DNA from 2 places in the Ralstonia sp. R-29 genome. Region 2 is predicted to be linked to the other one. Evidence: riboswitches for the same ligand, from Rfam matches in the RefSeq annotation. Region 2 holds a riboswitch; the other holds the start of a gene.

Region 1 (5,966 bases), 750 kb from region 2:
CGATATTTGCCGGCCTGTGCGGGATGGTCATGGTGGCCATGCGCGTGCTCATGTTTGTGGTCATGCTCGTGCGCGTGGTCGTGCTCATGGGCGTGCTCATGGGCGTGATTCCGCATCGCCGCCAGATCGGTATCGAGCCGAGCTTCCTTGATGAGGTTCCAGATCTGCTGCTGTAACAACGGCAGCTTGGCCGGGTCGAGCATTTCGACCTGGTAGTACTCATCGACCAGTTGCGTCAGCTGCGCCAGCGGACCGTACATGTCTGCGGTCGTCATCGGCGGGGTGAGGTGGTCGATGATCACCGAATGCGCGCGGCGCTTGGCCTGTGACCCCTCGCCCGGGTCGTTCAGGATGAACGGATAGAGCATGGGCATGTCACCCAGCAGCGCATCCGGAAAGCAGTCTTGCGACATGCCGACGCCCTTCCCGGGCAGCCACTCCAGCGTGCCGTGCTTGCCCACGTGGACGATGGCGTCTGCCTGCCACGCGTCGCGCAGCCAGCAATACAGGGCGTAGTAGTGGTGCGTGGGCGGCAGGTCTGGCGTGTGATAGATCGCATCGGGATCCATGCCGTAGCCGCGCGGCGGCTGCAGCGCCACGAAGGCGTTGCCGTATTCCATGCCCGCAAACACGAGCTTGCCTTCGTGAACGTAGGCGCTGCCAGGAGCCTCGCCCCAGCGATCGCGCATCCGCTGCTGCAGCGTCGGCGGCAATTGGTCGAACCACGCTGCGTAGCGCGCCGCCGGCACCGTCGCAACCGCATGCCGAAGCTGATCCGCACTCAGGTAGGCCTCGTCATAGGCACCTCGATCGATGAGGTCGTGGATGAGTGCGTCGCTGGATTCGGGCAGGCCGTCGATCCGATAGCCGTGCGCGCGCATGGCATGCAGCAGCGCAAACAGCGAGGCCGGTGCATCCAGCCCCACCGCATTGCCGATCTGCGAGGCTTTGCTGCTGCTGTTGGTGAAGATGAAGGCGACGCGCTTGTCTTCCGGCCGTGTGCGGCGCAGGGCAACCTGACGTGCCGCAATGCCGGCCAGCCGGCGCATCCGGTCGGCCAGCGGCGCGTAATGGGTCTCGCCGCGTGCGTCGCTCTGCGTGTCTTTGAACGAGACCGGCACGCCGATGATGCGCCCGTCGAATTCGGGCAGCGCAATGTTCATCGCCGTATCGAGCGGATTGAGGCCGCGCTCGGACGCTTCCCACTGGGCCTGCGTCATGCTGCTGGTGATGGCCTGAATGACCGGCACATCAAGGTGCCCAAGCGCCGTGACCGACCAGCCAGGCTGCGTTGGGCCGTCCGCGCTCACGTCACCCATGGCGAACGACGTGGTGTTGATCAGCGCGTCGATTTGACAGTCTGCTTCGGCCGTAAACAGCCCCAGCGCGGCGGGCAAGCCGGCTGTGTTCAGCTCGCGCAGCGATGCGGTGTAGACGGGCAGCGCGTTGATGCGACGTTCGGCCAGCATGTCGACCAGCATGTCGATAAAACGCGTGTTGCCGCTGAGCCAGTGGGCCCGGTAGAACGTAATGCCGACCGTGGGCCACTGTGGGTTGCGGATCGTAGTCCAGTCCCGCAGCGTGGCTTGGAGGGGCAGCTCGGGGTGGTAGATGCCGTGCTCGGGCAGCGCAGCCGGCGGCAGGTAGCCGAAGCCGGTCATCAACAGGCGGTCGGACAGGCAGCGCAGCAGCTGGGCCATGTTGCCAACGCCGCCCGCCTGCAGGTAGGCCATCCCCTCGTGCTGCAAGGCCGGCGGAACGCTGCACAGCGCCGCTAGCTCCGGGTCGGGCTCGCCCGTGCCGCTGACGACAATCAAGGCTTGGCGGCGCGTCGATGCCGCCTTGCGCAGCGCGTCGAAGCCCGGCACATCATTCGCGCGGCCGAGCAATCGCACCACAATGACGCGGGCTTCCAGCAGGGTGGTGGCAAGCAGGGCGTCCATGCGCTCGGCGGTGTCGACGGATTGCAGGTTCACCGCATCGACGTCCACAAAATCGCCGGGCAGCAAGGCGCGCGCACGCGCCAGCGCGGTCAGGTCGGTGCCGGCATGGCTGAGCAAGACGATGCGGGGGGAAGTGCGCGCCGTCATACAGTCGGCTCCGGTTCAACGTCGCCAACACCCAGGCGGTGAAAGATCAGTGGCTCGACCGGGCAGTCGCCCACAAGGTGCTCGCTGACAATGCGCTGGATGCCAGCCGCGTCGACATTGCGATACCAGACGCCATCCGGATACACCGCCAGGATGGGTCCCTGTTTGCAGACGGCGAAGCAATGGGTGCGAGTGCGCTTGACCCGCAGGCCGTCGCACGCATCGATGGCTTGGCCCAGCACCTTGAACATGGCTTCCGCGCTGCTTTCGTTGTCAGCGACGTTGTCTGTGCAGCGCGGGCCGGTACACATCAAGACATGCCGATCGTGCGTTCTCATGGCGCGTCACCCTTCATCAGCGCGGGTGAGGGCAGCCGATCGTAGCCCTTCCATTTGTAGATGCCGGCCGAGAGCGCCCAACTGAGGATGAAGAGACCGATGGCGAGATAGCCGAACTCCGCCAGCCGCTCGTTGAGCAAGGCAACCCATGCCCACGGCCCCTCGCTCAGGCCCAGGCGGTTGGCCAGCAGGCCGAGTGCCTCGATGGAGCCGATCACGAAAGCCATCAGCACCGAGGTCAGCGTGATCGTGATGTTGTACCAAAGCTTGCGTATCGGGTTGACGAACGCCCAGCCGTAGGCGCCCACCATCAGGATGCTGTCCAGCGTGTCGATCAACGCCATGCCAGCGGTGAACAACACGGGGAACACCATGACCGACAGGAACGGCACCCCCTTGGGCGTCTGCGCTGCTGAGATCGAGAACAGGCCGATCTCGGTGGCGGTGTCGAACCCGAGGCCGAACAGGAAACCCAGCGGAAACATATGCCAGCTCTTGGTGACCAGCTTGAACATTGGGCGGAACAGCCGCGCCAGCAGGCCATTGCCGGAGGTCAGCATGTCGATGTCTTCATTGCGAATCGGTTCGCCTCTTCTGAAGCGAACAAATTGCTTCCACACCGAGCGAAGGATGACGAGGTTCGTGAGCGCAATGATCAGCAGGAAGAGCGCGGAGATGGCCGTCGAGATACCGCCACCGGTTTCCCTGAAGGCGCCCAGGCGCGCACCCATGGCCGCACTCGCGGTCACGACGATGAGCACTGCCAGCATGATCAACGTGGAATGACCGATGGAGAAGAAGAAACCCACCGCAAACGGGCGTTGGCCCTGCTGTACTAGCTTGCGGACGACGTTGTCGATGGCGGCGATGTGGTCGGCATCGACGGCATGCCGCAATCCGAATACGTAGGCCAGCAACGCGGTGCCGAGCAGCGCGGGCTGTCCGGCAAACGCGGTCAGCGCCCATGCCCAGGCAAGCAGATTGAAGACAATCAGGACCACCAGCAGACTGGCTGGCGTACGAGAAGGTGATGCGAAACGGCGCAGGAGCGGCGATGCCATGAAAGGCCTCTTTGCAAGATCATCGCCGCGAGATCGGACCACAAGAGCAAAGCGGCCGAGCCGTTTTGCGTATCCCCCAGTACACCCCGCCCAGGTTCATCCCACGTCGACAAGAGATGATGGCCGGTCTCCTGGCTTGTGCATCATCGCCTCACATCGCCTTCCCGGAAGCATCCAGTGGCCTGCGTGATGTGGACTCGTCACATACAGTTGCGGGGGCAGCCGCGGCGTTGCACCGCATTCCCGTTTCACCCTGAAAGGGCACCATCATTCGTCGCCGGATCATACGCGATGAGGGGGGGGCTGTGAACCTGGGCCTTGGCCTCGGGCCCCGGGGCCGCGGCGGGACGTTAGCGAGCGAGAAAGCGGGCGAGCCGGTCGACGCCATCGAGCAGCTTGGCGTCCGAGCTGATGGCGTGGCACCAGCGCAGCCAGCCGTTGCCCTCGTCGCCAAACGCCGAACCGGGCGCCAGGCCAAGACCGACGTCGTTCACCAACTGCTTGGCCAGGGCCAGCGAGTCGTGATGGCCGGCAAGGCGGAAGAAGACATACATCGCGCCGCCGGCATCCGGCACCTCGATGCCCGGCAGCGTGGTCAGCGCGCTTGTGAGAAGCGACCGCGTATGCGCCAGCATGCCCCTGAGCCGCGCGACTTCGGGCTCGCCATGCTGGAGCGCCACCGATGCGGCGCGCTGCACGGGCTCGAACATGCACGAAAAGTTGTACTCAATCAGCTTGGCCAGATCTGCCGAGAGCGTTTCGGGCACGACCATCCAGCCCGCCCGCCAGCCCGTCATGGACCACGCCTTGGAAAAGCTGTTCACCGAGATGATGCGGTCACCATCTTCATAGCGCTTCAGGAACGAAGGGGCTGAACGCAGTCGGGTGTCGTAGACCAGTCGCTCATACACGTCGTCGCAGAGGATCCAGATGCCGTGCTTGCGGCAATGCTCCAGGATGGCTGTGATGCTCGGCTCGTCGATGGTCCAGCCGGTCGGGTTGTTGGGCGAATTGACGATCAGCGCCTTGGTGTCGGGCGTCAATGTGTCGAGGAGCCGATCCAGATCGAGCGTCCAACGGCCATCTCGAACAGCGAGCGGAACGCGCTCGACCTGCGCGCTCAGGATCTTGGGAATCTCACACACGTTGGGCCACAACGGCGTGATGGCGACCACGCGATCCTGCACGGACAGCAGCAGTTCCGACGCGATCATGAGCCCCGTGACGCCCGAGCTGATCGCCGCGATGCGGTCCACCCCGATGGGCCGGCCGTGCAGCTCCGAAAGGTACGCAGCGATGTTCTCTCGGAGGTAGGGGCGCCCCAGGTTCTGGGAGTAAAACGTTTCGCCCTCGCTCAGCGAGCGCGCCGCCGCATCGCGGATGAAGCTAGCGGTCGTCTGGTCGGATTCGCCAAACCAGAACGGCAGGACATCGGCGCGGCCCATGCCGCTGTTGGCGACTTCGCGGATCAGCGAGCCTGCGAGGTCGCGAATGGAAGCGCGGGCTTGAACTGCGTGCGGGGTGCTGTCGATCATGGTGCCCTTGAAGTGTCCGGTGTCCGGTGTCCGGTTCCGCCGGCGGTTGCGTTGGCAGGGCTTTGATTTTCCCGAGAAAGGGTGAGCTCGTCTAGACGCGGTCGCAGATGTACAGCTCACGAAGCGGCACGAGTGATTCGCATTTGCCAGTACAGAAAAGCCCGCGTCGTCGCGGGCGTCTCTATGACCGTGTGAAAGGCGCTCGTCATCAGGGCGTCAGAACCAGCCGGTTGGCAGTGGACTGACTGTTGAATGCGATGGCAGGGGGATCGCCTTGAATGGTGCGGCGGGCGTACTCCAGCGCGGCGAGGGCGGTGCCCGCCGCCTGCGTGAGCCCGCGTTGCCGGATCAGGTCGCGGGCATAGTCATCGCGATCGAGCACGTTGAGCATGGCGTCGATGTAGCGGAGTGCATCGGCGTCGTTCGTTGCGTTGTTGTAAAGGTTGACCCGTCCAGCCAGGCCAAAGGCGTGGTCCAGGCTGATGAAGGCTTGGTTGTTTGCAACTTGCGAAATATCGATGATCGGTCTCATGGGCTCTCCAGGTGAGGGTGCTGCCTGGAAAGCGTAGGTCGATGACGATCCCGTCCGAATAGGGAAGACGTCATGGACGAAGGCATGGGCCACCTTGCATAAAAAAGCCCGCATTGCTGCGGGCTTCCTTGCGTGTGCGGTGGTCTTGGCCGCCAGTCACTTCTTCACTGAAAATCCTGCGTATCCTCAACCTTGGTGATCTTCCAGCCATCCCCCAGCTTGCGCAGGAAGACCAGCACGCTGATCTTGTCCTTCGAGCCGAAGGTGACCGGCACCACGGCCACGTCTTCGAGCAGGATCGACGCGCGGGCGATGGTGTGCTCGGACCAGTCCTTCTCGTCGTAGTCTTGCACTTTGGTGAAGTAATCAACGTCGCCCGGCAGTTCGTTGCGGCGGTAGGCTTCGCGCAG
Region 2 (5,966 bases):
CCGCCGGACACCCCCAGCACATACGGATCGGCCAGCGGATTGCGCAACAGCATCTGCATCAACGCCCCCGCAAAGGCCAGCAGCCCGCCAGCAGCAAAGGCGGCACCTGCACGCGGCAGGCGCAACTCGGTGACGATGCCTGCAGCCAAGCCATCACCACCGCCAACCAAAGCCCGCCAGACCTCGGCGGGCGACAACCTCACGCTGCCGAGCATCAACGATGCCACCAGCACCACCACGCACGCGAGCGCCAGCAGCGACCACAGTCGCCAGGCAAAGCCGCGTGCGGGCAGTGCAGGTGTGCTCATCGTTTCGGTTCGTGCTGTTGCCACGACAGCGTGAAGAACACCCCACGCGACGGTGTGTTGTAGCTATAGGCCGTCTGGTAGCTCTTGTTGAACAGGTTCTCTAAGCGCGCCGACAGCGCCCAATCCGGCGTGATTTGATAACGACCCATCAGATTCACCGTGCCATAACCGCCCATCACGTTGGACGAGAACGACGAATCGCGCCGATCGCCGCTCGCGTTCCATTCCGCACCCGCGGAGAACGACCCGAAGGTCTTGCCCAGATACACGCTACCGAAGTGCCGCGCACGGCGCGGCAGCACCTGGTTCGGCGTGGCCGACAAGTCCTGCGGGTTCTGCATGGTAAAGCTGGCACGCACATCCACGCCATAGATCGCACCGCGGTACGAGGTTTCCAGCCCGTTCACCCGCGCGCGGTTCACGTTAGCGGCGGTGCAGTTGAACGCAGCATCACACTGCGAGGTAATGAGGTTGCTGTAGTCGGTCTCGAACACCGTCATACGTACCAAGCCGATCGCGCCGCTGTATTCCACGCCCCCTTCCACCGAGCGTGCTTTCTCAGGCTGCACGTTCGGGTTGCCGTAGTTGGGGAAGTACAGATCGTTGAACGTTGGCGCACGGAACGCGTTGCTCAGGCTCGCCACGGCCTTCCACTGCGGGGTGAATGCGAAGCCGTAACCCGCGTAATAGCTGTTGGCGCTGCCGAAATCCGAGTAGCGGTCACGGCGCAGGTTCAACTGCAACTGGTGCGGACCAAACTTGCCCTCGTAGCCCACGTAGCCCGAGTCGACACGGCGCGATGGCGCGTCATACGCATCACTGTCGATATTGGTCTGCGCGAGCTCCAGGCCCATCTTAAGCAACTGTTCGGGCATGAACGCCCAATCGTTCTGCCAGCTCGCCTGCTGGGTGCGCGTGTTGAAGCGCCCGTTCTGTACCGTGTTCTTAAAGTTGAGGTTCTTGTCGTCGCCTTGCGAGAGCGTCAGGCGCGTCTTCCAATCCTGCGAGATCTTGCCATCCACGTAGGCCGACATCGAACGCACTTGGTTGTGCGCGATGTTGATGTCGGTCTGCTTGCTCCCGAAGCCGGCGTTGTCGTAGCTGACGTCACCCCAAGTCTGGAAGTACGTCAGCCCCGCCTGCCAGTCCGCAGAGAACCGATGCGACAACTGCGCCGACACGCTCTTGTTCGTGTAGTAGTTGTCGTTCGGGTTGGCCTTGGGCGCCTGCTGTGGGTTGATGCTCGAGAAGCCTGTCGTCTTGAGTTCCGACACCGACACCGCAAACGACGTATCGCCGCCCTCGCCCAGCGAGCCGCTGATGCCCGCCTGTGCACGCTTCGTGTTGCGCGCACCATACTCAATCTCCGCATTGGCCAGCGGCGCATGCCCACGGCCGTTGCGCGTGAAGATCTGCACCACACCACCGATCGCGTCCGAGCCATAGAGCGCCGACACGTTACCGCGCACGATCTCGATATGGTCGATCTGGTCGGCCATCAGCTGCGCGATCTGCGTAGTGCCCAGCGTACCGGAACTCACGCGCACGCCGTCAATCAGAATCAGCGTTTGGTTGGAATTTGCGCCGCGCATGAAGAGGCTGGCGGTCGCGCCCGGGCCGCCGCTCTGCGCAATCTCGACGCCGGCCTCGCGGCGCAACAGCGTTACGGCATCGGGTGGTTGCGAACGCTCGATGTCCGCACGGCTGATGACCGTGGTGTGCGGCAGCGCGTCGGACAAGCGCTGCTCGCTCCGTGACGCCGTCACCACCGTCGGATTGAGTTCACCCACCGGCGTGGCTGCCGTCTGGGTGTTGGTTTGTGCCAGGGCAGGTGCAACCGCACCCGCCAGAACCCCCGTCAGCGCGCTGGCAAGCGCGCGCGTGGCCGTCTGGGTCTTCCAGAGTGGCCGCTTTGTTATCAAGCTCATGTTGAAAAGAAAGAAGCATCAGCCGGACCCGTTCCCCCGCAGGTCGTTGGCAGCAGGATCTCGATGCGGTTCCCTCCCAGGTCACACATCGGCTCAGAACCGGTTCATGATCCGTCGCGAGCGGTCCGAGATTGGCCCGAGAAGCGCAGCCGTACATGAGTGCGGCGAGCATCGCAGGGCCAAGATCGGGCCGCGCAGTAGGATCGTGGACTGGTTCGTTGAGATCCACCGTCCTGGCCGGTATCCGGGCTGGCGAAGCGGCCTGTCCGCCTTCCCATTCCCGAGGAAACAGTGGCTGTCTGGACAATCCGCGCGGCGCCCTCCTCTTCTTGCGAGAGATGGCGGGCACACGCGACATTCGCTTACCGTTGCGGGGGCAGCGCAGGTTGGCGCGTCACTTAGGGTGGGCGCTCCCTGCTTCCCGTTTAACTGCAGATGGTGCTGCGAGCACCAGGACGCCGGGCAGTTTACCGGAAAAGGTCCACCCAACAGCCCGGCCGCGCGTTGTGTTTATCCCGTCACCCCTTTGCCGCCTGGCTTCGCGCATCCATATGGAGGACAGGCGCAACAGCAACGATCGGCTAAAATCCCCCCACTCGATTCTGATTGACACCCAATGCTGAACGAACTCGAACACCTTGCCGACAAGTTCGCGCGCGTGCTCCGTCACGCCGATGCGCTTGCCGCCGAGAACCAGCGCCTGCGCGCAGAAGTCGAGCGGCTGACCGCAGAAGCCGAAGTCTCCAAGACCGAACGCGACGCCATGGTCGCCGATCGCAGCGTGCTCAATGCCAAGATCGAAGAAGCGCAACTGCGCATCCAATCGATTCTCGACAAGCTGCCCACGGCCACCGATGCCCGCCAGCTTGACCTCCTCGGCCAGGCCGCCGGCGCCGAAGACGCGACGCCCGCCCCCGCCCCGCACTCGGAGTCCTGAGCATGAGCAGCAAGCAAATTGAAGTGAACATCGCCGGGCAGGCCTACAAGTTTGCCGTCTCTGCCGACAACGAAGCCGCGCTGCGTGAAGCCGCCGCCATGGTCGACAACCAGATGACGCGCATCAAGAACGGCTCGAACACCAAGGGCATCGAGCGCATCGCCGTCATGGCCGCCATCAGCATCGCATCGGACCTGCTCTCGATGCAGCGCCAGGCCGCCTCCGATGCCGCCCTGCCGATCGACTCCATCCGCGCCAAACTGGTCGAACTGAACGCCCGCGCCGACGAGGCCCTGCGTCAGTACGGAGAAGCCATTTAAGCGGCCTTTCACCCGTCAATTGACGCAACACAACGTCTTTGTAACCGGATCGCATCCGGGCTTGGGTTCGGATGCGAAGGGGTGTATAGTGTCACCCAATGGCTACCGGCCAGCTCCCGCAAACCCTTACAGCATAAGGCTTTAGCGGCTACAGGGTCAGCAAACCGGTTGCCTGCAATGAATCTCTCAGACGCATCATCATGGCCCCTCGTGGTGATGCGTCTGACAGTTTCCCTGCCTGGTTCGCCATGGCCATTAATTCCTTGAACCGATAAGCATTTGCTTGGTGCGGGATATGCCGTGTGGGCGAGCGCGTCTTCCAGCGCATAGCGTGCGACGCAAGTCGTGTGCTCCCTGTGCCGGTGATGTACCCAAAATGCGGCTTCCGCTGCCACTCTGAACCTCACTTGGGTTCAGGATGCGGGTCTAGCGGCCAAGGTGGGGACCCAACAAAGGCGGTAGTGCATGTACGTGCGCTACCGCCTTTTTCTTTGCGCGCTGCCGGCGTGTCCGCGTTGGCCGCGTCGCCAATGGCAAGGCCCTAGCGGTGTTGCTATGCTGCGCACACCGTCACTTCCGTCGCCGCCCGTACGCCCCTCCCGATGGCCGCCCAATACTGGTTGATGAAGTCCGAGCCCGACGAGGCCAGCATCGATACGCTGCAAACCGAAGGCACCCTTCCCTGGACCGGAGTGCGCAATTATCAAGCGCGCAACTTCATGCGCGACCGCATGCGTATCGGCGACGGCGTGCTGTTCTATCACTCCTCATGTCCGCAACCGGGCATCGCGGGGCTGGCGGAAGTTTGCTCCACCAGCTACCCCGACCCCACCCAGTTCGACGCCAAGAGCCACTATCACGATCCAGCATCCAAGCCTGAAGCGCCGCGCTGGATGCTCGTCGACGTGAAGTTCGTGCGCAAATGCGCGCTGATCGACCTGCCCACACTGCGCGCGCAGGAGCCGCTCGCCGACATGACGGTACTCCAGCGCGGCAACCGCTTGTCGATCACGCCGGTCACGCCAGCGCAATGGCGCTACATCACCACCAAATTGATGCGCGATCCTGAGTGAATCGCCCACTCGCGATGGGTTTTGTTACAAACGTGATGAACGATGCGCCTAGGCGCCGGTCAGACGCATCACATTGCTTTTCTGGGAGAACACAATGAAGTCCGTCTTGGCCGCAACTATTTTGGGGACTGCAATGATGACGACTGCTTTCGCACAAGCCGCACCGGAGACGAACCATTCGGGCGCGCATTCAGGCGTACTGTCGCTGGACGCGCAGGCCGTGGCAGAAGTGCCCACCGACACCGTCACCCTCACGCTGGGTGCCGAGCAGGAAGGCGCGGACCCGGGTGCGATCTCCACCGCGCTGTCGCGCAAGGCGGACGATGTCATCTCGCAGGCCAAGCGCACGTCGGGGGTACAGGCGGAAACGGGCGGCTTCAACATCTATCCGAACACCGATCGCAACGGCAAGATCAGCGTCTGGCGCGGCCGCGCTGAAGTGCGCATCACGTCGAAGGACTTTGCGGCGGCCTCCAAGCTGGCGGGCCAACTGGCCAACCAGATGCAGGTGCAGAACGTCAACTTCACGCTCTCGCGCGAGGCACGCACTGCAGCAGAAGCCAAGCTGATCGACCAGGCGGTAAGCGCCTTCCGCGACAAGGCGCTGGCGACCACCAAGCTGTTCGGCTACACGAGCTATACGATCCGCGACGTACACGTGAGCGAGGGCAGCAACAACCCGGGCCCACGCCCGATGATGGCGCGGATGGCAGCGGCGCCAGCGTCGTTTGATTCGGCACCGGTGCCCATCGAAGGCGGCAAAGCACAAGTGACGGTGACAGTGTCCGGCGCAGTGCAAATGCTCAAATAAGCGGCCACGCGCTCATGAAAAAAGCCACCGAAGTTCGGTGGCTTTTTCTTTGCATCGATGCCGCGTCAGGCGTGTGCCTGCGCGTTTGTGCCGTCACGACGGGCGCGTCGGTAAGCCCACACCAGCATCGCAATACCCGCCAGGATCATCGGTAGAGACAGCCACTGGCCCATCGACAGGTTTGCCGCGAGCAGGCCGAGGAAGTTGTCCGGCTCGCGCGCAAATTCAGCGGCGAAGCGGAACACGCCGTAGCCGAGCAGAAACGCACCCGACACCGCGCCCATCGGCCGAGGCTTGCGCGCATACAGCCACAGCAGGATGAAGAACAGTACGCCCTCGCCCGCGAACTGGTAGAGCTGCGACGGATGGCGCGGCAGCATGTGGTACTGGTCGAACACGGCCTGCACACCACTCGTGACCGCCTGCTGCGCATGCGAAAGCAGCCACTCGCGATCTTCGCCCTGGGCCTGCGGGAACATCACGGCCCACGGCAGGTTGGGCGATGACACACGCCCCCACAGCTCGCCGTTGATGAAGTTGCCCAGGCGCCCCGCTGCGAGGCCGCACGGCACCATCGGCGCGATGAAGT

What was found. A riboswitch is a leader RNA that binds a small molecule or an ion and turns the genes downstream of it on or off. The one in region 2 is predicted to bind cobalamin.
Region 1: linked by a shared signal. The riboswitch ahead of ACN9M1_RS07950 (HoxN/HupN/NixA family nickel/cobalt transporter) and the one ahead of ACN9M1_RS11505 (TonB-dependent receptor domain-containing protein) in region 2 are both predicted to bind cobalamin.

The regions. Positions count from the first base shown of each region.
Region 1 is NZ_CP184377.1:1,690,018-1,695,983, reverse strand. It holds gene ACN9M1_RS07960 (cobaltochelatase subunit CobN) at 1-2,090, opposite strand, end outside; gene ACN9M1_RS07955 ((2Fe-2S) ferredoxin domain-containing protein) at 2,087-2,428, opposite strand; gene ACN9M1_RS07950 (HoxN/HupN/NixA family nickel/cobalt transporter) at 2,425-3,489, opposite strand; cobalamin riboswitch at 3,594-3,773, opposite strand; gene ACN9M1_RS07945 (pyridoxal phosphate-dependent aminotransferase) at 3,840-5,024, opposite strand; gene ACN9M1_RS07940 (hypothetical protein) at 5,233-5,556, opposite strand; gene ACN9M1_RS07935 (DUF3828 domain-containing protein) at 5,721-5,966, opposite strand, start outside.
Region 2 is NZ_CP184377.1:2,442,711-2,448,676, forward strand. It holds gene ACN9M1_RS11500 (FecCD family ABC transporter permease) at 1-308, opposite strand, end outside; gene ACN9M1_RS11505 (TonB-dependent receptor domain-containing protein) at 305-2,236, opposite strand; cobalamin riboswitch at 2,455-2,706, opposite strand; gene ACN9M1_RS11510 (hypothetical protein) at 2,853-3,173, shown strand; gene ACN9M1_RS11515 (cell division protein ZapA) at 3,176-3,493, shown strand; RNA gene ssrS (6S RNA) at 3,722-3,942, shown strand; gene ACN9M1_RS11525 (EVE domain-containing protein) at 4,096-4,566, shown strand; gene ACN9M1_RS11530 (SIMPL domain-containing protein) at 4,661-5,377, shown strand; gene lgt (prolipoprotein diacylglyceryl transferase) at 5,443-5,966, opposite strand, start outside.